DNA from 2 places in the Pseudoalteromonas marina genome. Region 1 is predicted to be linked to the other one. Evidence: predicted binding sites of a transcription regulator. Region 1 holds the regulator's gene; the other holds the start of a gene.
What was found. The regulator FliA, encoded in region 1, starts transcription of late flagellar genes. The targets are predictions, from matches to a motif close to CTAAAGNTNNNNNNNNNNNNGCCGATA.
Positions count from the first base shown of each region.

Region 2: pomA (flagellar motor protein PomA) is a predicted target of FliA. The motif match lies at 4,542-4,568, and genes of this name have one in related genera.

Region 1 covers NZ_AHCB03000005.1:661,587-673,900, reverse strand. Annotated here, with positions in the region: gene PMAN_RS03185 (DUF2802 domain-containing protein) at 1-316, opposite strand, end outside; gene PMAN_RS03180 (chemotaxis protein CheW) at 334-831, opposite strand; gene PMAN_RS03175 (chemotaxis protein CheW) at 856-1,656, opposite strand; gene PMAN_RS03170 (ParA family protein) at 1,660-2,430, opposite strand; gene PMAN_RS03165 (flagellar motor protein MotB) at 2,443-3,402, opposite strand; gene PMAN_RS03160 (flagellar motor protein) at 3,405-4,169, opposite strand; gene PMAN_RS03155 (protein-glutamate methylesterase/protein-glutamine glutaminase) at 4,162-5,316, opposite strand; gene PMAN_RS03150 (chemotaxis protein CheA) at 5,376-7,643, opposite strand; gene PMAN_RS03145 (protein phosphatase CheZ) at 7,659-8,426, opposite strand; gene cheY (chemotaxis response regulator CheY) at 8,445-8,828, opposite strand; gene PMAN_RS03135 (RNA polymerase sigma factor FliA) at 8,868-9,578, opposite strand; gene PMAN_RS03130 (MinD/ParA family ATP-binding protein) at 9,605-10,465, opposite strand; gene flhF (flagellar biosynthesis GTPase FlhF) at 10,458-11,933, opposite strand; gene flhA (flagellar biosynthesis protein FlhA) at 11,954-12,314, opposite strand, start outside.
Region 2 covers NZ_AHCB03000007.1:1,969-14,282, forward strand. Annotated here, with positions in the region: gene PMAN_RS11205 (M20 metallopeptidase family protein) at 1-667, shown strand, start outside; gene PMAN_RS11210 (DNA topoisomerase III) at 690-2,630, opposite strand; gene PMAN_RS11215 (flagellar motor protein MotB) at 2,791-3,711, opposite strand; gene pomA (flagellar motor protein PomA) at 3,714-4,481, opposite strand; gene PMAN_RS11225 (exodeoxyribonuclease VII small subunit) at 4,776-5,018, shown strand; gene ispA ((2E,6E)-farnesyl diphosphate synthase) at 5,021-5,908, shown strand; gene dxs (1-deoxy-D-xylulose-5-phosphate synthase) at 6,010-7,872, shown strand; gene PMAN_RS11240 (NHL repeat-containing protein) at 8,072-10,183, shown strand; gene PMAN_RS11245 (ligand-binding sensor domain-containing diguanylate cyclase) at 10,225-12,314, opposite strand, start outside.

The sequences.
Region 1 (12,314 bases):
CTGCACCTAACTCAACCATTTTCACAGCACGGGAATAAATCTTAGCATCGGGATCATCGTATTTTTGAGCCGATTGCTGCTGCAGTAAATCTTGGTTTTGTTGCTCAACCTCTAGAACTCGCTTGCCGATACTGAGTAAACCGGTTCTTAATTCAGCGGCTTCGCTTCTTAAAATATGAACTTGTTCTGCACATTCTTTAAGCTTTTGATGTACATCAGCAACATCGCTGGTGTGTTTATTTTTAAATGCAATAATAAGCGTTAACGATATAAGACCTACCGCTAACGCGCTTACAGCAATACTAAGTAACAGCATAGTTTATCTGATAAAGCTTATAAATCGCTTAACTCATCCCATTCGTCATCACTAAGTAGCTTATTTAAATCAACTAAAATAAGAAGCTCATTATCTCGATTACAGACACCTTGGATAAACTTAGCGCTTTCTTCAGTACCCACATTTGGCGCACTGTCAATCTCAGAGCTACGCAGGTATACAACTTCAGAAACGCTATCAGCTAAAATGCCTATAACTTGTTCTTCAGCTTCAATAATTAATATACGTGAGTTATCAGTTGCATCAGCTGCTGACAAACCGAATCGAGCACGTGTATCAATAACGGTTACTACATTACCACGTAAGTTAATAATGCCTATTACATAAGAAGGCGCACCAGGGACTGGTGCAATCTCGGTGTAACGCAGTATTTCTTGAACTTGCATTACATTAACACCGTAGGTTTCCTCTTCTAGCTTAAAAGTAACCCACTGTAATATTTCATCATTATTATCTGCATTTTTATTTTCTGACAGTAATTTCTCTTGGTTCATGCTGTTACCCCATAATGGTCATTACTACTGACGGCTATCTAAGCCCTCTTCTAATAACGTATTTAAATTGTCTACATCTATTAAAGCACACATTTTTTCTTTAATAACCCCGGCAAGCCATGGGCGCTTACTTTGATCTGTACGCCATTTTACATCTTCTTTTGTCAATGTAATGTTATTTATAAGCTTCTCAGCTAATAATCCCCATTGGCTATCTCCTAAAGTTATTAAATACTGATAATCAAGTGATGCCTCAAGTTTTTCATCGTACTTCTCTGGCATAACCCAGCGTGCTGTATCTACAACATTGAGCTTTTCATCACGATTAAGCATAACGCCTTTAAACCACTTTGGTTTACCAAACAGGTGATTCACTTCACCTAATTGATGTATACCGCCAAGAGCTTTAAGCGGGACTGCTAGCGTAAGTCCTGCAACTTCAAAGAACAATGCCTGAAATTCGCCGTCAAAGTAATCTGACTCACTGTTATTTGAAAGATTTAATTGTTTCTGTTTTGCTATTTTAAGGTCTGTACTCGTTGTCTCTTTTGGCGTTTCAATGACGTTAACTTTCGGTGTTGTAGCTTCTGCTTCTTTAACTTCATGCGTATCATCTAACGAAGATGATTCATGCTCAGCCACTACTTTAACTTTAGTAACTGGCTTCTGACTTTCATGAGTGGCTTCTTCGCTTGGCAAGTCACCCGGTATATTTTCTAAAAGTTTTGCTACGGGCTCTAAGTCACTGGCAAGCTCTTCTTCGCAAAGTAAGGCACCTAAGTACTGAGTCATTACTTTTTCATTAGCAAATAATTGCTTACTCATTCATTAACCTTGTTCAATTAAATAATCTAATAATGCTTTATAAGCAAATACACCACGAGAGCGAGGACAAAATTCTATGGGTACTTTTTGTGCTAAGCTTGCATCTCTTAGTTTTGTGTCTACGGGAATAACACCTGGCCAAACTCTATTACCGTAGGTTTTTTGTAATGTTTTGTAGGCTTCGAGTGATGCCTTCGTTCTTTTATCGTACATTGTAGGTATTATAGTATATTCGTAACTTTTCGCTTGTGAGCTCTGCATTAATTCCATTGTACGCATCATTCTATCTAAGCCTTTAAGCGCCAAAAACTCAGTTTGAACAGGTACTAAAATGCGCTCACTCGCAGCCAATGCATTAACCATTAAAACCCCTAAAACAGGGGGGCAATCTAAAATAGCATAATCGTAATGTTCGCTTATTTTGGCAAGCGTCTTTTTTAAAATTAACCCCATGCCTGTTTTATTGCCCATGCTTCTATCTAATGTAGCAATAGCCATAGTAGCAGGTAATATATCTAAATTTTCGAGAGTGGATGGGCACAATGCTTGAAGTATTTCCTCACTTTGCATACTAGTTCCACGAGCGAAAATATCGTAAACGCTGACTTCTAAATCTTCAGAATCAATACCAAAGTAATACGTTAATGACGCATGAGGATCGGTATCTATTAGTAATACACGTTTACCCTGCAGTGCTAAAGTACCAGCAAGACTGACCGCAGTCGTTGTTTTACCAACGCCACCTTTTTGGTTGGCTACAGTCCAAATCTTCACATCATATCCTAGTTACTGTTCATTGCGAGTTGTAATACGAATTCCACCATGTGGTAAACGAATAATTTTTATTGTGTCATCGTCTGACGGTAATTCTACTTCTGGCTCAGGCGCTACTGCCTCAACTATTGGCTCTTCTGCTGAATTATTTTTCTCTTCTGGCAACCCATATTTAGATAACGCTATTACTACTTTTCTATTTTCAGCTCGACCCTCATCTGTGTCGTTAGGTGCAAAGGGTGAATACTGTCCATACCCTTCAATAGCCATTCGGGCCGAATTTATGCCAAGTGCTTCAAGCTCAACAAGTATTGAAGTTGCGCGAGCGACAGAAAGCTCCCAGTTAGAGCGAAATATTTCATTTTTAATTGTTTCATCATCTGTATATCCACGCACACGTATATAGTTATCCACTGGCGCGATAATATCTTTTACAATTTTAACAACTTGTTTTGCTCTAGAATGAGCAACTGCGCTACCACTTGAAAATAACATACCTGAACTCAGTTCTATTATGAGCCAATCTTGGTGCAATTCTAGATTGGCTTCACCATCACGTATTTCATCAATAAGCGCTGACTGAAGTTTCGTTAATAAGCTATCAAGTGGTTTTCCTAAATATTTTTGCTGTATATTACTTGTCTCACTTTGGCCGTCTAACAACTCTGGGCCTTGCTCTTCCTTGTTGATACTTTCGCCATACAGCAATTCATCTTCAGGAGTAACCCTATCAGTAAGTATTCCAGTACCATCTATCCCCGTACCTTGCTGAGAATAAACACGAGCCGACTTGTCGAATACTTGCTCTAGGGAATCGGATAAAATTTGGAAGTTTTCTTCTTTGTTAATCGCAATCGCATACATTACAACAAAGAAGGCAAACATAATGGTCATATAATCCGCATAAGATACTAACCAGCGCTCTGTATGCTGGTTTTTATGGGCCGAGCGACCAAATCGTCGACGCATCATTTTTATGCGTCCACTAGGCTTGGCCGTTCAACACGATAAGCTTCTAACTTTAGCTCAATGTTCATTGGGCTTTGGCCATCGCTGATTGCAATTATCCCTTCTGCAAGCATTTCATGGTAAAGCATCTTTTCTTCTACACGTTGCTTGAGCTTATGTGACATTGGCAAAAATAATAAATTAGCTAACCCCACACCATAAATCGTTGCAATAAAGGCTGTTGCAACTCCAGCGCCAAGCAATTGTGGATCGGTAATAAAAGACATAGCCTGAATAAGTCCAAGAACAGCTCCTAAAATACCGATGGTAGGGCTATAACCGCCCATTGCTTCGTATACACGTGCAGCTTCAAGCAAACGCTCACGCTCCAACATTAAATCTATTTCAAGCGTATCACGTAGCCTCTGCTCTGAACCGCCATCAACAAGTAAACTCAGCCCTTTTGCTGCATATACATCTGAGTGAGTTAGGGCCTCATCCTCTAATGCCAAATATCCTTCTTGTCTCGCTTTATGAGACCAACGTTTAACTTGCTCAATTGCATCATCAATATTGTAACTGGGAGTCACAAATACCCAGTGACTCATTCTAAGCATTTTTTTAAAGGTACTAGTAGACGTTTGCAGCATTACAGCGCCTACTGTCCCACCTAGTACTATAATGAGCGCAGGGCCATTAAAAAGGGCGGCAATAACACCACCTTCTAAATGATAGCCAATTGCTATAGCACTTAGTGCAACAATTAAACCAAGTACAGAAAGCTTATCCACAACCGGTTTCGCTTTTTATCCGCGTTGCAATATCGTCAAGCGCTAAACTCTCACTTGAAAGTCCCGCATTAGCAACAGCTTGTGGCATACCATAAACAACACAGCTTTTTTCATCTTGTGCCCAAATAGTGGCGCCAGTTTGTTTTAACATTCTTGCGCCATCTCTACCATCAGCCCCCATGCCGGTTAAAATAATAGCTAAAACATCTCCCTGATAAGCTTTTGCAATACTTGCAAATGTAACGTCAACACTGGGTTTATAAGTGATTCGTTCGCTATTGTCTTCAAAAACGCGCAATGTTTTAGAACCACCTCGCCCTTCAACCATCATTTGTTGCCCGCCAGGAGCCAAATAGGCAGTTCCAGCATCAAGACGATCACCTTGCTGTGCTTCTTTTACTTTTATTTTGCACAATCCATTTAAACGAGCTGCAAATGCCGGTGTAAAAGCAGCAGGCATATGCTGGATAAGTAAAATGGGATGCGGAAAATTAGCGGGTAATTGCGTAAGCACATTTTGTAAAGCAACAGGACCACCAGTAGATGTACCGATAGCCACAAGCTTGTATTGCTTGCCACTTGCACGAGTTGGTACGTTGTTTTGTGTTTTTGTTAATGTCGATGCGGTTGTTGAACGCTGAAAACTTCTATCTGGTTGCCTGATTGAAGACCCAGTATTACTGGTTTTATCAGGCACAGAGCGTGCCGCTGGTTTCTGGTGTGTTATTGGCTTAAAGGCTCTAGGAATGCGCTTATTACCAATTTCTTTGACTTTAGCTTGAAGGAGCTTTATCGCATCTTCATTATTACGTGCAATATCTTCAAACTTTTTAGGTAAAAAATCCATCGCTCCAGCATCAAGCGCATCAAGTGTTGCTGTTGCGCCAGCACGGGTTAAAGAGGAAAACATTAAGATTGGCGTGGGGTTACTTGCCATTATCTCTTTAACAGCACTGATACCATCAAGCACAGGCATTTCTACATCCATCGTGATCATATCAGGACGAAGCTGAGCCGTTTTTTCTACAGCCTCTCTGCCATTAATGGCAAAACCTATAACTTGTATATCGCTGTCTTGTTCAAGGATTTCGCTTACTCTACGACGAAAAAAGCTTGAATCATCAACAACTAAAACTTTTACGGCCATTTAGCTCTCTTATTAAATTTATACGTAGGCACACATCTTATGTGTACCTACTTTATGATTTAGCCAGCGTAGTGTTTTAACATATTTGGAACATCTAAAATAAGTGCAATTCCACCATCTGATGTAATAGTTGCGCCTGCCATACCTGGAGTACCCTGCAAAAGAGCATCAAGAGGTTTAATTACAACTTCTTCTTGACCTATTAAAGAATCAACTACAAAACCAACCTGCTGAGTACCTATTTGAACAATAACAACATGACCTTGCGCTTTGCGCTGAGTGCGATCTGCTCCTTTAACTAACCAATGCTCAAGATAAAATAGCGGTATCGCTTTCTTACGTACAATAATTGTTAATTGACCATCAACAACATTTGTTTTGGTTAGATCTAAATGAAATATTTCACTTACACCAGCTAATGGTAATGCAAATGTTTGTTCGCCAACTACAACCATTAAGGTTGGTAATATTGCAAGTGTTAACGGTACTTTTATTTCTAAAATTGTACCAACACCTAGCTCTGACTGAATACTCACTGAGCCATTAAGTTGAGTGATTTTAGTTTTTACAACATCCATTCCCACACCACGCCCTGAGATGTCAGAGATCTCTTCTTTGGTAGAAAAACCTGGTGCAAATATTAAGTTGTAGGCCTCAGTATCCGATAAACGACTTGCTTGATCGTGGTCTATTACCCCTTTACCAATCGCTATCTTTTTGAGCTTTTCTGCGTCCATACCCGCACCATCGTCTTTGATGGTAAGCAAAATATGGTCTCCCTCTTGAGACGCTGAAAGTGTTACATTACCTGTCCGAGGTTTACCTGCTGCTTCACGGTCAGCTGGCATTTCTATTCCGTGGTCAACTGAGTTTCTAACTAAGTGAACAAGCGGGTCTGCAAGTGCCTCAACTAAGTTTTTGTCTAAATCGGTTTCTTCACCGACAAGCTGTAAGCTAATATCTTTATTAAGGCTCCGTGCTAAGTCACGAACAACGCGAGGGAAGCGGCCAAATACCTTCTTAATTGGCTGCATTCGTGTTTGCATTACTGCACCTTGAATATCAGCCGTCACAACATCTAGGTTAGAAATGGCTTTACCCATTGCCTCACTTTCTGAGTTAGTGGCTAAACTTACCAACCTATTACGAACTAGTACTAACTCACCCACCATGTTCATTATTTGGTCTAGGCGTTTTGTGTCAACTCGGACTGTTGTTTCTGCTTGCGGAGGAGCTGGCTTTTTCACAGCTGCAGGCGCTGGAGCCGCTTTTGCTACCGGTTTTGCTGGCGGTTTGTCTGCTGTCTTTTGAACAGGTTTTGGGGCTGCGGCTTTTACAGGTTCAGGCTTTTTGACAGGCTCACTTACCTTAGCTACGGGTTTAGCTGCGGGCTTCGGCTCTAAAGCTGCAGGGCTCTCTATTGATTTAGGCGCACCTGATCCATGAAGCTCGTCAAGCAATGCTTCAAATTCATCATCGCTAATTTCATCATCGCTAGAATCACTTGCAGGTGAACTTGTTGAAGGCGTTGCAGAACTTTCTGCAGAATTATTACTTGCTGTTTGCTCTTTTACAGGCTCACTGGCCGCAACAGCACCAAAGCTTCCAACGCCATGAAGTTCATCAAGTAAGTTGTCAAACTCATCATCTGTAATGTCTCCACTGACATCACTACTACTGGACGCGCTTTCAGCTACAGGGCTTTGACCTTTTCCATGTAATTCGTCTAGTAAGTTTTCAAATTCATCTTCTGTTATTTCGTCAATCTGAGTTTCATCATCGCTTTGTTCAACTGTTCCACCGCTAAATAGCTCGTCAAATGCAAACGGATCTTCTTCATCAGTTCCTGAGGCTTCCTCGGCAACTGGGGCATCAATAACCTCGGCTTGAGGTTCTTCAGTTGAATCAACGGGTGAGTCACCAGCAAGCTCTTCTTCTGTTGGAGGTAAACCTAGTTTATGAAGGGTTTCAAGAAGTTCGGGATCAGCGGGTTCTGGTTTGTCACGATTTTGAATGGTGGCAAACATCTCGTTAATCGTATCGAGAGCTTGTAAAATTACGTCCATCAATTCCGAATTAACCGTTCGTACGCCTTGCCTAAGCAGGTCGAACACATTCTCTGCGCCATGACATGCGTCAACGAGCTCGGTCATAGCTAAAAACCCAGCACCACCTTTTACAGTGTGAAACCCTCTAAATATGGCATTGAGTAATTCGGTGTCCTCTGGATTGTTTTCCAGCTCAACTAACTGTTCAGATAAAAGCTCTAGGATTTCTCCTGCCTCTACAAGAAAGTCTTGTAAAATATCTTCATCGACTTCAAACATGCAGTTACTCTCCTCTTAGAAGCCCAAACTTGATAAAAGATCATCGACTTCATCTTGATCAGATACAACATCATTACGTGATTCTTTATCAATAATAGGGCCTTCTGGACCTGCTAAAGTTTGTTCGTCTAATGGTTCATTTGTTTTTTGTTGTTCTATTTTTTCGGCTTTGCTTTCGCTTTGATCAGCGAAGGCTGTCAAAAGATGAATTAAGCTTTCTTCAACTTCTCTAACAAGCTCAATAACTCGGCGAATAACTTGGCCGGTTAAATCTTGATAGTCTTGTGCCATAAGTACATTAGTCATCAAACTTTGCAGCTCATCGGTTTTATGATGAGAATTGTTCATAAACTTATCAATGCTGTGGCATAACGATTTAAACTCCCCTAACTCAATCTCTCGATTCATTAGGCGATCCCATGTCGGTTTGATATGAGATATTTCATCTGCCAACTGTTGAGCAATTGGTAGGCTAGCCTCAACTGCATCCATTGTTTTATTCGCGGCATTTTCTGTCATTTCTATAACATAATTGAGCCGTTTTTTTGCATCTGGAATAGCATCGGTAGTTAAGTCAGATAAGCGAGTGTCTAGCTCAAAGCTTTTTAAAGCTTCATGCAATTGACGGGTTAACTTTCCAACCTCAGCAAATATTTCAGATTGCTCCTTAGAAGCGGTATCTAAAATTAACTGATTGGCTTTGTCTTGCTCACCGTTTTCAAGAAAAACAACGAGCTGACGAGCTTGTTCTAAAGTTATTTGAGGCGCAGCAAGTGCTGACATAAGCCTCTCCCCCTATCATTAGCCTAAACGTTCAAATACTTTTTCTAATTTAGTTTTGAGTGTTCCAGCAGTAAATGGCTTAACGATATAACCATTAACACCTGCCTGAGCTGCCGCTATAATTTGTTCTTTTTTAGCTTCAGCCGTTACCATCAATACTGGAATGTGTTTAAGCTTATCATCCGCACGTATTGCTCTAAGTAGGTCTATACCCTGCATTCCTGGCATATTCCAATCGGTAACAACAAAATCAAATACTTGATTTTGTAGCATTGGCAAAGCGGTTGACCCATCGTCTGCTTCTTGAACATTAGTGAAACCTAAGTCACGCAACAGATTTTTAATAATACGTCTCATTGTTGAAAAATCGTCAACAACCAGAATTTTCATGTTTTTATCCAAAACATCCCCCAGTGAGGTCTTAACCTTGTTTACTTACTACTAATTTATCCAGTCATTGATTTTAGCTTTAAGCTTAATCATCGCCTGACCATGTATTTGACTTACACGCGATTCACTTACATCGAGTATATGCCCTATTTCTTTTAAATTCATTTCATCGTTATAGTACAAAGACAGCACCATTGCATCACGTTCTGGTAAAGATTTTATTGCACCTAATAAAGACTCGTTAAACCGCTCATTTTTAACATTATTAAACGGTTTGTCTAGCGCTAAATCTTGGCCCACTGGACTGATGGCATCTTCATCAACACCAAGGTCTTCAATACCGAGTACTTTACTTGCATTTACATCGTTTAAGATATGATGGTACTCATTTAACGAAATTTCAAGTTTTTCAGCAACTTCTATATCTGTTGGCTCACGGTTTAAGCTTTTTTCTAAAAAAGCAATTGTTTCGGCCACCAAACGGCTTTTACGATGTACTGAACGGGGTGCCCAATCGCCACGTCGCATCTCGTCAAGCATTGCCCCACGAATACGAATCCCCGCAAAAGTTTCAAAGCTAGCCCCTTTGGTTGCATCAAAACTTTTAGATGCTTCAATCAGACCTATCATTCCTGATTGTATTAAATCGTCCAGCTGCACGCTGGCTGGTAAACGCGCTATAAGATGACATGCCACTTTTTTGACAAGTGATGCATGTTTTTCAACAATCACATTTAAATTTTGTGCTGATTGATATCCCATAACTTTATTCACCAATGTTGTCATAATTAGCCGTTTACTAGTTTCTCTATGAAAAACTCCAGATGACCTGATGGTTGATTAGGTATTGGCCATTTAACTGCTTTTGTTGCTAACGCTTGAAACGCAAGTGCCGCAGGCGAATTTGGAAAAAGCTCTACAATAACTTTTTGGCGACGCGTTGCTTTGCGCATATTTTCGTCGTAGGGAACCGTTGCAACCAGGTCCATTGATACATCTAAAAAGCGATCGGTCACTTTGGAAAGTTTAGCAAATAACTCTTGCCCTTCACGCATACTGCGGACCATATTTGCAACAATTTTAAATTTGTATACGCCATGCTCGCGACTCAACACTTTAATTAGCGCGTAAGCATCTGTAATCGATGTGGGCTCGTCGCATACAACAACCATGACGTCTTGTGCCGCGCGAGAAAAGCTCAGCACCATGTCTGAAATACCTGCGGCTGTATCGACAATTAAAATATCAAATTCTGTATTTAATTCACTAAAAGCCCGTATAAGTCCCGCGTGCTCTGAAGGCGACAATTCAACCATGCTTTGAGAGCCTGACGTTGCGGGTACAATCTTTATACCTGCGGGGCCTTCAACTAAAATTTCATCAAGTTCACATTCACCAGATAAAACATGTGATAAGTTACGTTCAACACGTAGCCCTAGCATAACGTCACAGTTTGCTAAGCCTAAATCGGCATCAAGAACCAACACTCTGTTACCTTGCTGGCCTAATGCAATTGCAGTATTCAGAGAAACATTTGTTTTTCCTACTCCACCTTTACCGCCAGTGACAGCGATAACTTTTACGCCGTTGTTATTGTTTTGACTCATTTTGCGCAGGCCACTTGCTTGATCTAATACTGTGTTAATCATACATCCCTACTGTGCTTGGCGCCACTGCTTGGTGCCTTGAATGTTGTGCTTTTGCTCTTTTTAAATAGAGTTGCTCAGCCTTTTTAACTAGTTTTTCAGCATTTGCAACTCGAATATCTTCTGGTACTCGTTGACCGTTAGTAAGATACCCTATTGGAAGGCGATTTTGAATCGCTATACTAATAATCTCACCTAAACTTAAAGATTCGTCTAATTTGGTGAATATACAACCACTTAACTGCACTTTTTTAAAGTGCCTAACGGTTTCTTGCAACACATGTATTTGCGATGTTGCGCTGAGCACTAAATAACTGCGAATATCAACACGCTGATTACGCATTAGCGTATTAAGTTGCTCTGTTAAGCGCAAGTCGCGTTGGCTCATACCCGCAGTATCAATTAATACTAGTCGTTTATTTCGTAAATGATATAAAACTTCAGCTAATTCATTAGCATCTTTTACTTGCTTTACACCACAACCTATAATTCGGCCATAAGTGGCGAGTTGCTCATAAGCACCAATTCTGTATGTGTCTGTTGTGATTAAAGCGACTTTGTCTGCACCGTATTTTTGTGCGCCAAGTGCAGCTAATTTAGCAACGGTTGTTGTTTTGCCAACACCCGTTGGGCCGACTAAGGCGTATACACCGCCTTGACGTAAAATCTCGTTGTTGGTTGTCTGCATCTGATCTTCAACCATTGTTAAAAGTGCTTTCCAACCTTGCTGGCGAGATACATCGTCAGGAACAAAGCACGCCATTTGCTCAGCAACATCTTTATCTATTCCCATACCGACTAAACGATCAATCATGCATGCACGAGTAGGATCGCGTCTTGCCATGTCTTGTTGCATAAGCCCTGACACTTGATGTTCTAACAATTGACGAATGGCATTCATTTCGTCACGCATTGACGAAATTTGCTCACTTTCAGTATGCTTAGTTTCTTGGCGAGGTGTCACTGGACTGTCAAGATCATCAAAACCACTTTCTAAATCATCAAATCCAAGGCTGTCTGCTTGTGTTTGCGGACGCGCTGAAGCTTGACGTTCATTAGTGAACATAGGACGAGGACGCTGCTCTTGAACTGGCTCTTGGTAGTTGTCTGTAGTATCAATACCTGATTGAGAAAACATAGAAGCCAATTCTGCAGAACGAGGGCGTGGGGCTTGACGCTCTAATAATGCCTGAAGACTATCGGCTACTTTCGCTTGTGGCTCTGGTTTAGCGCGAAGAGGCTCTGGTTTTACAAAATTATGCACTGGCTGTGTTTTTGTTGAGCTTTGTGCTGGAGTGCTAAGTGCCTGCTCTTTTTTAGGGGCTGCTTTGTCATAATCTACTGCTGCTACAATTTCTACACCGTTAGCTAGTTTTTTATTTGACATAATAACCGCATCAACACCTAATTCGTCTTTAACTTCTTTAAGTACTGTGCGCATATCTTTAGCAAAAAAACGTTTTATTTTCATGATTCAACCCCTTTAAAATCTTATTGTTGGCCAACAGAGCTGACTATCTTGATCTGTCTTTCATCTGGTACCTCTTGATAAGACATCACCCTTAAACCCGGGATGGTGTACTTAACAAAACGAGATAACACAGTGCGTAACATTCCCGACGTTAGCAATATTGAAGGTTCACCGGACATTTCTTGATTTTGATGCGCTTCATTTAGTGACACTTGAAGTCGCTCTGCAAGTCCTGGTTCTATACCGGCACCTTCGTCGCCTGCATTTTGCAGTGACTGATGCAACATCTGTTCCAACTCAGGCGCCAAGGTTATGACAGGGATTTCTGAAGACATGCCTACAGCGTCTTGAACGATTAATCGACGTAATGAAATACGTACT
Region 2 (12,314 bases), on a different contig from region 1:
TATTAATATAAAAGGTAAAGGCGGCCATGGCGCGTACCCTCATACCACTATTGACCCGGTAGTTATTGCTGCGCGCACAGTACTTGCTTTACAAACGATTACAAGTCGCGAACTTTCACCTTTAGAACCATCTGTTATAACAGTCGGTTCTATACATGGCGGCTCTAAACATAATGTTATTTCTGATGAAGTGAAACTGCAACTTACACTGCGTAGTTACAACCCAGATGTACGCAATGCACAAATTGCTGCAATAAAACGCATAACCGCAGGTATTGCGCAAAGCGCAGGGCTAGATGAAAGCGATTACCCTGCTGTTATAGTCCATGAGGATGAATCAATTCCATCTACTTATAATAATCCTTCGCAGACTAATATAGTGCGAAGTGCTATTAAAAATGCGATAGGCGACACAAACGTACTTGAAACCCAAGCCGTAATGGCAGGTGAAGACTTTGGTCTTTATGGCCGTACCGACGAAAATATCCCAATTACATTATTTTGGTTAGGCGGAGTTAACCAACAACAATATGCAAAAGCGATGAAAAATAACGAAACACTTCCTTCATTGCACTCAAGTAAATTTGCACCAGATTACAAAGTAGCTTTACCTACTGGTATAAAAGCCATGAGTAATGCGGCAGTTGCATTATTTAATACAAAATAAATCCCGCTTAAGAGCTCAGCCATTAAACTGTTGTTGAGCTCTTTTTATAACTAGATTTTTTAAATGGTGCTTTTTTACTGCGCTTGGCAAAACGATTTTTAGGCGGTGTTTGGGGCAGTTTTGAAAATACATGGCTATCGCAATTAGCTGCTTGCATTACAAAGCCTTCAAGCTCCACCAGCAGCGGTTGTAAAAATTGTTGGTAGCTCATTGCTTGTTGAGCAATACTGCCTAAACTCGCCTCCCACTTTGCTGTTAAGTCAGGACTTGCTAAACCTTCAGGCAAAACACTAATTAATGCAAGGCCTGTTTCGGTGGCTTTGATTGTTTTGCCTTCACGCTTTAAAAAGCGCCGTTTAAATAACAACTCTATAATGCCTGCACGAGTAGCCTCTGTACCTAAACCATCAGTATCTTTTAATATTTTTTTGATATGTGGATCTTTTACATAACGGCTAATCCCCGTCATAGCACCTAGTAAAGTTGCATCAGTAAAATGAGCGGGAGGTGAAGTAAGCTTTTCTACTACATCACCTTGTGTACATACCAGGTCCATCCCTTTTTCAAGGTAAGGTAAAGTAGCCTCTTCTTTTAATTCTGATTTACCCATTAATACCTTAAACCCCAAACTGACTTCTTGTTTAGCGTTGGCTTTAAATAACCCACCAACAATTGTCACCTCTGCTTTAGTTTCGTTATAAATATAGTCTGGGTAAAACTGGATCAAATAGTGCCTACAAATAAGCCGATACACTTTTGCTTCATCCTTGGCTAAACTAGCTGACTTTAATTGCTTTGCCGTAGGTACTATAGCGTGATGCGCAGCTACTTTTGAGTCATTAAAGCACTTACTGCGCTGCTTAGTATTTGCACCATTTACTAACTCCACTTTTTGACCGTCATTAGTTGCAACTGCTTTTAAAATTGAAGGTGCATCTAAATGATGTTCCTTAGGCAAATATCGATTATCTGAGCGAGGATAAGTAATTAATTTATGGCGTTCATAAAGTGTTTGGCAAATATCAAGCACCTGTTGGGCAGCCATACCAAATGCCTTTGCTGCATCTATTTGCAGTGCTGATAGATTATAAGGTAGAGGTGCACTTTGCTTTTTTTGTTTTTGTTCAAGCGATGTCACCTCTCCTGTTTGATTAGTGATACGCGAAGCCACGTTTTCGGCCAATGCTTTATTTAGCACTCGCCCCTCTTCATCTTGATAAGGTTCGCAAGCTTTACTCGGTACCCACTTTGCTTTAAATACCTGCTTCTCAGGAGTAACTAAACTAGCTAGCACCTCATAAAATGGTTTTGATATAAAATTAGCTATTTCTGTGTCACGATTTACCACTAAGCCCAAAATTGGCGTTTGTACGCGCCCAACTGAGAGTACATTACCAAACCCTGCTTTTTGTCCCGCTAAAGTATAAGCCCGAGTGAGGTTCATACCAAAAAGCCAATCAGCTCGTGAACGTGCAAGTGCTGATACACTTAGTGGAATAAATTCCCGATTAGAGTGCATACTACTAAGCGCTTTTTTAACTGCAGCTAAGTTTAAATCGCTTATAAGTAGACGCTGAATACCTTGCTTTTTAGCTTTGCTTATTTTGGCTTGTTCTATCACCTCATCTACAAGTAACTGCCCTTCACGGTCGGGATCGCCAGCATGAACTAACGTTGATGCCTGTTTGATTAGCTTTTTTAAAATAGTTAATTGCTTACGAGTTTTAGGTTTAGCCTTTAACCGCCATTGCTCAGGTACTATAGGGAGATGTTCTAATTGCCATTTTTTATAGCGTTCATCGTAATCATCAGGTTCAGCTTGTTCTAACAAATGGCCAATACACCACGAAACACAATCACCATTGGCGACTTCAATGTAACCGTCGTATTTTTTATGTGGTTTTGGGAGCGCATCTGCAATTGCACGTCCAAGTGATGGTTTTTCTGCGATGTAGAGTTTCATGCGCTGGCCTACAACTGGTTATATGAACAGTAGTTTAGCATAACTATTTTAAAGAGGGAGAGTTTTTGATTTATTGTCAGGTTCAATAAATAGATAGTGGTTATAATTTGTAAAACTCAAAGCTGGGCTACTAATTAAGCCCAGCTTTATAATTTGAGAATTATCTCACATCAATAGGGTCAGACTCTTTTGCCTTACCTTGTAATATAGATATTTCAACTCGGCGATTCCGGCGTCGGTCTTCATTTGTCTCGTTAGGCACAAGCGGCCGAGTTTCAGCTCGCCCTACAACCATCATTCGTGTTTTATCAAACCCTTGAACTGTTTGCAATTCGCTAGCAACAGCCACTGCACGCTTAGACGACAAATCCCAGTTATTTACGTATAACTCATTTGATACCTGAAAATCATCTGTATGCCCTGATACTGTAATTTCACCTGGTACGTCTTTTAAAAGTTCGCCAATGTCTTGAATAATCGGTTTAAACTTAGGTTGTAAAAAAGCACTGCCCGAAGGAAACGAGCCATTTTCTCTAATACGAATAATAATTTGCTGACCTAATGATTCAAGTTCTATTGCACCATCTATTATTTGCCTTTCTAACTGCTGCGCTATTTTTTTAACCAGCTCATTTGTTTGCTCTTGATCTGCAGCGGATATTGCTTGTTCTGATGACTGCTCTTGTGAGGTACTTCTAGATTCACCGCCACGTTTATCGCCTCGCTGTTCTTGCCTGCCGCCCGCTGAACTTTCATCACCAGCCTGAAACTCTAGCATTTGCTGGGTCATTTCAACGGTTTGCTGTTGAATAGTTTCAATGGGTGTAGGCTCTGGCTTACCTGGAGTAAATTCCATAGCGATAACCGATGTCCCTTTTGGGATATCTTTAACTTCAATTTTATTTTGCACACCAAAAGCAAACTTCATAGAACCTGCAATTTGTTTAAATTTAAGTACATCCATTTCTGAGAATGCCAATAAGAGTACAAAAAAGCACATCAATAGCGACATTAAATCAGCAAATGTACCCATCCAAGCAGGCAAACCGGGGGGTGGGCATTTGCACTCTTCATCAGACATGGTTACTCCTCGGTATCAACTTTACGCTTAGACTCAGCCAAGTAGTTTTTCAAAATACCTTCAATAACTTTGGGGTTTTGACCATCTTGAATTCCTAAAATAGCATCGAGAATCAAACGCTGATTCATCGCTTCTTCGTCTTTACGCAGCTCAAGTTTTACCTGAATAGGAATTGCTACTACATTCGCCAAAAATGCACCATACAGAGTGGTCAATAGTGCCACGGCCATTGCAGGTCCGATAGCTTTGGGGTCGTCCATGTTTGATAACATGGCAACGAGGCCTATCAATGTACCAATCATTCCCATTGCGGGAGCTATGTCGGCAAGTGCTTTAAATAAGCCAGCACCTAGTTCATGACGGGTGGTGGTTAGGGAAATATCTTTTTGAAGTGTAGCGCGCACAACATCTGCGTCATGACCGTCAACAAGCATGTCAACGCCTTTACGCATAAATGGGTTTGGGATTTCAGCTTCTTCGAGTGCTAAAAAGCCACCTTTACGGGCAGAATCCGCAAGCTCTACTGCTTTTTCTATTAACTCTTCTGGCGACTCAATTTTAAACATGAATGCCTTACCAACCACCTTACCTATCCCTAAAAACTGAGACATAGTGAAGTTTGATAAAACAATAAACAGCGAGCCACCAAATACAATTACACTTGAAGGCGCATCGGCAAACATGCCCATTTCACCGCTACTACTCATAAACATAGACATGACAATTAAGCCTATTGCGCCTAGGATCCCTATTATGGTTGCTAAATCCACATTTCCTCCAGAGATTTCATGTTTAAATGCCTTATCATAAACTTTTTATTATTAACTGCTTATCGGCAACATACTGAATTGCTTAAGTCATTTTTGTAAATAAACATAAAAGTTATATTTATTATTTTATATCAAGTTAGGCGCACTGCCTAATTATCGAGTTTTCCTGACTAATAACACTGATTAACACGCGATTAATCGTGCTAAATGTAAAAAACTCATATCATCCTTTGACCTAGTTTAGCATTCCCCCTAAAATTGGCTCCTAAATTTATCATGTAAGCTGAAATAAAGATGGCGACTAAAAAACCTGAAAACTTAAGTTTCGAAAAAGCACTAGAAGAATTATCAACAATTGTTAGTGAAATGGAACAAGGTGATTTATCGCTTGAACAATCATTAAAGCAGTTCGAGCGTGGTATTGCACTCGCTGGTGCGTCATCTGAAAAACTACAGCAAGCAGAACAAAAAGTTTCTATTTTAATGGGCAATAGCGAAAAGTCAGCACTTACAAACTTTAATAATGATATGGAATAGTTGTGAGCATAAAAGACTATATTGAACGTGCTCAAATAGATGTAGCTACTACACTCAATAGCTACTTTGAACAACCGCTCGATAGCGATAAAACAATAAAAGAAGCCACTCATTACAGCTTATTTAATGGTGGAAAAAGGCTGCGCCCTTTTTTGGTGTACGCTGTTGGTGAAATGCTAGGCGCTAAAAAAAGTGACTTAGACGTTTTGGCTGCAGCCATAGAATGCATTCATAGTTATTCATTAGTACATGACGACCTACCAGCTATGGATGATGACGATTTACGCCGCGGCTACCCCACTTGCCATATTGTGTATGGCGAAGCGCAAGCCATTTTAGCGGGTGATGCATTACAAACTCTCGCCTTTGAACTTATAGCCACACATAACTTTAATTGCTCAGCGCAATCACAAGTAAAAATGATTGCTGCACTTGCACATGCATCAGGTATTGAAGGGATGGTGGCAGGACAAGGTTTAGACATTGCCGCAACTGACAAAGCTGTTTCTGTACAAGAGCTTGAGCGCATCCATAAGTTAAAAACCGGTGCACTAATTAACTGTGCTATAACACTAGGTGCACTGTGCAGTGAAAAAGCAGATGAACAAACTTTAGAAAACTTGAGCGTTTTTGGGTATGCTATAGGGCTGGCATTTCAAGTACACGACGATATTTTAGACGTGGAAGGTGACACCTTTATACTAGGTAAACCACAAGGCTCAGATATAGAAGCGAATAAAGCGACATACCCGGCGTTATTAGGTATGCTAGGCGCTAAAGAAAAGGCGCAAAATTTAATAACACAAGCCCACGAAGCGTTAGCACTTATTGATGCAGATACTACGCTTCTTGCGTCGCTGGCAAATTACCTTATTGAACGTGACCACTAGTCACAGTTTAAGCGTATTGCAAATAGCACTGACATTATTACTTAACATTCGTTGTTCACTCCCATTTGAAAGCGAATGTGATCGAAGGATATAAAAAAGCCATGACACTTGATAGTAGCAAGTATCCATTACTTAACTTGGTTGACAAACCAGCTCAATTACGAGACTTAGCGCAAGATAAACTTCCCGAGTTTAGCAATGAGCTACGTGAGTATTTACTTAACTCTGTATCGCAAAGTAGCGGTCATTTAGCGTCTGGTTTAGGCACAGTTGAGCTTACAGTTGCACTTCATTATGTATATAACACACCAGAAGATCGTGTAGTGTGGGATGTTGGGCATCAAGCCTACCCGCATAAAATCTTAACGGGTCGCCGCGACCAAATGCATACTATTCGCCAAAAGGATGGTCTGCACCCATTCCCATTTAGAGATGAAAGCGACTACGACACATTCAGTGTTGGCCATTCTAGCACCTCAATTTCTGCAGCTTTGGGCATGTCAATTGCAGCGCAAAAAGAAGGTGCAGGGCGTAAAACGGTTGCAGTTATTGGTGATGGCGCTATTACTGCGGGTATGGCATTTGAGGCGATGAATCATTTAGGCGATGTAAAATCAGACATGCTTATTATTCTAAATGATAACGAAATGTCGATTTCAGAAAACGTTGGCGCATTAACCAACCACTTTGCGCGTATTCTATCTGGTAGTTTTTACACCAACATTCGCGAAGGAAGTAAAAAGTTACTGTCTGGCGTACCGCCTGTTAAAGAGCTTGCCAGTAGAGTGGAAGAGCACCTTAAAGGCATGGTTATCCCTGGTACGTTTTTTGAAGAACTTGGCTTAAATTATATTGGCCCAATTGATGGGCACGATGTAAACATGCTGGTTGATACATTACGTAATATGCGTAATTTAAAAGGCCCACAACTTCTTCATATAAAAACGCAAAAAGGTAAGGGTTACAAGCCAGCTGAAGCCGACCCTATTGGTTACCACGGCGTCCCTAAGTTTGATCCAAACACATCTAGCTTGCCTAAATCAAAACCAGGCGCCCCTACTTTTTCAAAAGTATTTGGCGACTGGCTATGCGACATGGCGCAGCAAGATGATAAGTTAATGGCTATCACTCCTGCCATGCGTGAAGGCTCGGGCATGGTGCGCTTTTCAAAAGAACATGCTGATAAGTATTTTGACGTCGCAATTGCTGAACAACATGCTGTAACTCTAGCCGCAGGTTTTGCATGTGAAGGCTTAAAGCCTGTTGTTGCTATCTATTCAAGCTTTTTACAGCGCGCATACGATCAGCTCATTCACGATGTTGCATTACAAAACCTCCCTGTATTATTTGCCATTGACCGAGCAGGTATTGTTGGTGCCGATGGCGAAACACATCAAGGCGCATACGATCTCAGCTTTATGCGTTGTATTCCTAATATGGTTATTATGGCACCTAGCGATACTAATGAATGCCGCCAAATGTTGTACACAGGTTACAAAGCTAATTGCCCGGTTGCTGTTCGTTACCCTCGCGGAAGCGCTGGTACGGCAGATATTCAGAGCGATATGCAACTTTTCGAAATTGGTAAAGCAAATACAATAAAAGAAGGTTCAAAGATTGCCATTTTGTCATTTGGTACATTGCTTGAAAACGCACAACTTGCTGCAAATGAACTTAATGCAACGCTTGTTAACATGCGCTTTATAAAGCCACTTGATACTTCACTGTTAAACGACATTATTAAAAATCATGATGTAATTGTTACACTTGAAGATAATGCCATTGCCGGTGGTGCAGGCTCTGCGGTTAACGAATACTTAGCCAGCCAGCAGGCCAATGTTAAAATACTTAACTTAGGTATTCCTGATGAGTTTATTAAGCACGGCACGCAAGACGAAATGCACGATGAAATGGGCTTAGGCGAGCAAGGTATTTTAAGTTCAATAAGGTCATTTACTGCTTAGTTAATTATTTTAACTGTTTATAAAAAGGAGCCTGTTGGCTCCTTTTTCGTTTTTATCATTATTTTTTGCATCCAATTTAACTTTTAAGCCGTTATTGCTGTGAGGTTAACATGTAAATAATCAGTGCTGCTTAGTCTGTGCTTTATAAGCAAGCCCTTTATTTACCTAAATTTAATGGAATATTTAGAAGGTAAAAATGATGAATAACGCTAATTTAACAACTCATACAGCACAAAAAAACACATTGAAACATACGCTTAGTTTTTCAGCGTTAACACTTGCAGTATTAATCGGCATTACAGGTTGTAGCTCAGACGATGGTAAAAACGGCGTAGATGGTATTGCAGGCACCGACGGACAAAATGGTACTGATGGAACAAATGGCAACCCAGGCTTTGCATCAGCCACATTTATTTTGGCAAACAATGGAGAAACCAACACGGGTACCATTGATTTAATTGACCAAAGTGCTTCTAAATTAAAAACTTTTAACACAACAGCTAACGAAGGCGTTGCTTTTGATAGCTTAGGTAATTTATTACAAGCAAGCGACAGCGAAAGTGGCAGTATTAAAACTATCTGTCAGCTTGCTAACCGTGCTGATGGCAGCAGCTATGCTGCAAATACTGATCGTGAAATAACAGGTGCTAACACTACGCTCGTAAACCCTAAAGGAATTGCCGTAGCAAAAAAAAGTGGCCTTATTTTTATTGCTGATTTTGGCGCGATGCAAATAACTACTTTTGGCGCTACAGCAGCGGGTAACGCAGCCCCTTTAGGCACAACCATCACAGAAGCTGCACCGTGGGATGTTGATTATGATGAAACAAATGACCGTCTTTATGTAGCACTTACAAATGGTGATGTAGCCGTTTACGATAATTTTGTTGGTGGTGAATTTGCCGCTATGCCAAGTCGTACAATCACCCCTAGCAATAATGATGGTTTGCAAATATCTGTAAATATTCATGGTATTGTTTATGACTCAAATACTAATAAACTTATTTTATCTGATGTAGGCAGTGCATCAGATGCAACCGATGGTTCGTTATTTGTAATCAATAACGCATCAACCGCAGACGGCTTAGTAAGCGTTGCACGCAGTATTGCCGGCCCAGCAACAATGCTTGGTAACCCGGTTGATATTAGCCTTGAAGGGAGTGACTTGCGTGTAGCCGAAAAATCAAATGATGCTGTTCTTGTATTCAGCAATATTTTTTCAGGTGAAAGCGGCGATATTACTCCTGACTTAGTCACTTCAACTATTAAACCTGAGTCAATTACTAAAGTGGGTATGCAAAATGTAATGGCTGACATTTCAGATAGTGATGCCGCTAATATGGCGCTACTTGGGGTTGCTGTTAGCAGTAATCCGGGTACTACAGGTGAAACAACGGGGCAAATTAGTCGATTAAGCTCTCAACTTAGCACAGAAATTGGCAACTATAATGCGGGTCAAACTATCGAGAGTGTAACTTTTGATAAAGCAGGTAATAGCTATACAACGTTCGATAACAGTACAACTTCTACTGGCGGTATTGCTATTTCAAATAAGGTGGCAATAAACAGAGATGGACAAACGTATAATACAAACCAAGACAGTATTATTACTGGAGCAAATACAGGCCTTATTTCCCCTAAAGGTCTTGATGTAGCTTCTGATAGCGGTATGATTTTGGTTGCAGAAAATAATGCAGATACACCAAGTATCTCAATATTTTCAACGTGTACCACAGGAGATGCAAGCCCATTAATGACCCTTACTTTTGCTAACGGTGCGCGTCCTTGGGATGTTGATTACGATGCAAACACTGACCGTGCATTTGTCGCACTCACAAATGGCACCGTTGCTGTATTCGACGAAGTCAAAAGCAAGCTTATGGCCGGAAATGCAAATATTGCTGTTGAAGACAGACTTATAACACCTGCAAATGCTGGAACCGCAGTAGAAGCGCCAACTAATATACATGGCATAGACTACGATTCGCTAAGTGGCTCGTTAATTCTCTCTGATGTCGGTAGCGCCGCTGTTGCTGATGATGGAAAAATATATGTATTAAATAACGTGGCAATGGCATCGGGGTTGGTAAATATCAGCACCACAATTAGCGGTCCAAATACCCTACTGGGTAATCCTGTCGATATTATGTATACCGGAACAGATTTATACGTAGCTGAAAAATCAAATAATGTAGTTATGCGTTTTAACAATATTTTAAGTATTGCCGGCGGTGATATTAGCGCCGATGCAAGCACTGCATTTACGGCACCTGAGTCAGTCGCAATATTACCAGCTTGGCTTAATCAATAGCGTTAACCTCACCATACCTGACCAATCACTTTGGTCAGGTATTATCGCATCCACACTTTTATATCGGCCAAACCATTTCTCTGTAGCATACCCAGTTGCTGCTCTACATTAGAGTTTTGTTCAAACTCAAATGCATCTAGCTGCTCGTCGAAAGTAATATGCGCTACACCGTCTCCACCGCGTTTTTTAACTTGATGAAGCGAAATATCAGCTAAATTAATAGAGGTTTCCCAACTAATTACTTGCCCACCAAGTAACGGTAATGGGTAGAAAGACCAACCAATTGAGGCTGTTATATTTGTCATATTTCCGTTAGGTAATTGGAAAGAGTACTCTGCAATCGCTTTACAAAGCTCTGAAGAGTAACTGTCTATTTTATTGCACTTAAAATCACGTAAAAGTAATAAAAACTCATCGCCACTCCAGCGCGCTACATAGTCAGAGCCCTGCGTACGCGAGTTTAATAGCGCAGCCATTTGCTGCAAACAGCTGTCACCAGCAATTGGACCAAAGGCATCATTTATACGGCTAAAGTTATCTAAATTAATAATAACCAGTACAAGTGATTTCCCTTGGGCCTGTAATGACTGTGAATTACGTTGAAAATGCTCAATATCTTTTGGTAATTGATCAAACAAGAAACGACGGCTACGCAAGCCTGTAAGCTCATCGGAGTGGCTTACAAGTTTAAGTTGTGAGTTAACTTGCCCAAGCTTATCATTCGCTTGTCGAAGCTCTAACGTACGCTCTGTAATTAAACCTTCAAGCACTTCTTGTTTTCTGCGTTCTTGCGCTTTAAGCACCCAAAATACTAAGTAAAGAAGTAAAATAAAGCCACTGGTGATCAGTAACCTAAAGTAAATTGTTTCATCAAACCGCTCTGGCACAATAAACCCATATTCTACGTATTGCGCCTTTGACCAATCTTCACCTTGGCGTTTTGCCTCTAACTGAAATAAAAATGCCCCAGCTGGTAAGTTGGTATAAATAGCCTCGCGGCGCGTGTTTGCATAACGCCAATCATTGTCCAAACCACTTAACTGATACCTAAACTCAATACTGTTTGGCGCATAATAGTCTATCGCCGTATAGGTTAGTGTTATGTCTCGCTCGTCAGTTTCTAAAGTCGGCTTTTTACCTAGCGCAGCTGTTGTTAAATTACGCTCAGGAGTTGTAATTGTTTCAATAGTTGGTTTTAACGACAGCACCCCAAATAGCTCTACATTTTTAGGTATCTCAACAACACCTTGTAGGCTCGGATACCACATTGAGCTTCCCATATTGACAACTGCATCATGGCCTAAACCACTACAACACTGGTTAGCTTTGCCATCAAGCTGGCGATCGAATGACGAAATCACCTCTTCTACTTTTAAACTTTCTATGTTTGTTTTGAACTGCTCCGCTGGCATTCTGTAAACACCTTTCATGGTGCTAACCCACACGTTATTTAATTTTTCGTCGTACTCTAAGCTAAATATAGAGCCATACGGTAACCCATTTGCGGCATCAAGCTGTCGCCATTGGCCCTGCGTGCTTCGGTAAAATAATCCATCATTAAGCGAGCCTATTAAAATACCCACGCCATCAATATGCAAAACACTTGTAATATAAGCACTTTCAAGTGAAGTTTGATCCCCGACCTTTTCGATACCGCGATCAGTAAAGTAATACGCACCTTTACTGGTACCTATGACACCAAAGTTTCCTTTGTCTAGTACATAAGTTATAAATTTGCTGCCTAAAAAGGCGTTATAAGCAAAGGGAGTTAAACCTGCAAAGTTGAGCCTGTAGAGCCCACGGCCTGTGCCAATCCAAAACCCGCCTTTACTAGAGCGACTTATAGCAAAAACGGGATTATCACGCAGTGCACGCCCAGGCACACTAAAGAGTTTATCGTCTTCGTATACGAACAACCCTCGCCCAGTGGCGATGTATACGCGCTCTCCATCAAACTGTAAATCGTGTACTGAGGCACGTCCATACTGACTACTTGGAATTAAGTTAATATAACTTTTATTCAAGTCAAAATAACCAACACCACTTTTATTAGCGACCCATAATTTACCATCTGGAGCTTGGCTCAGCGCCATAACCGCTTCAGTCATTTGTGAAACAGCAGCGTGCCTTT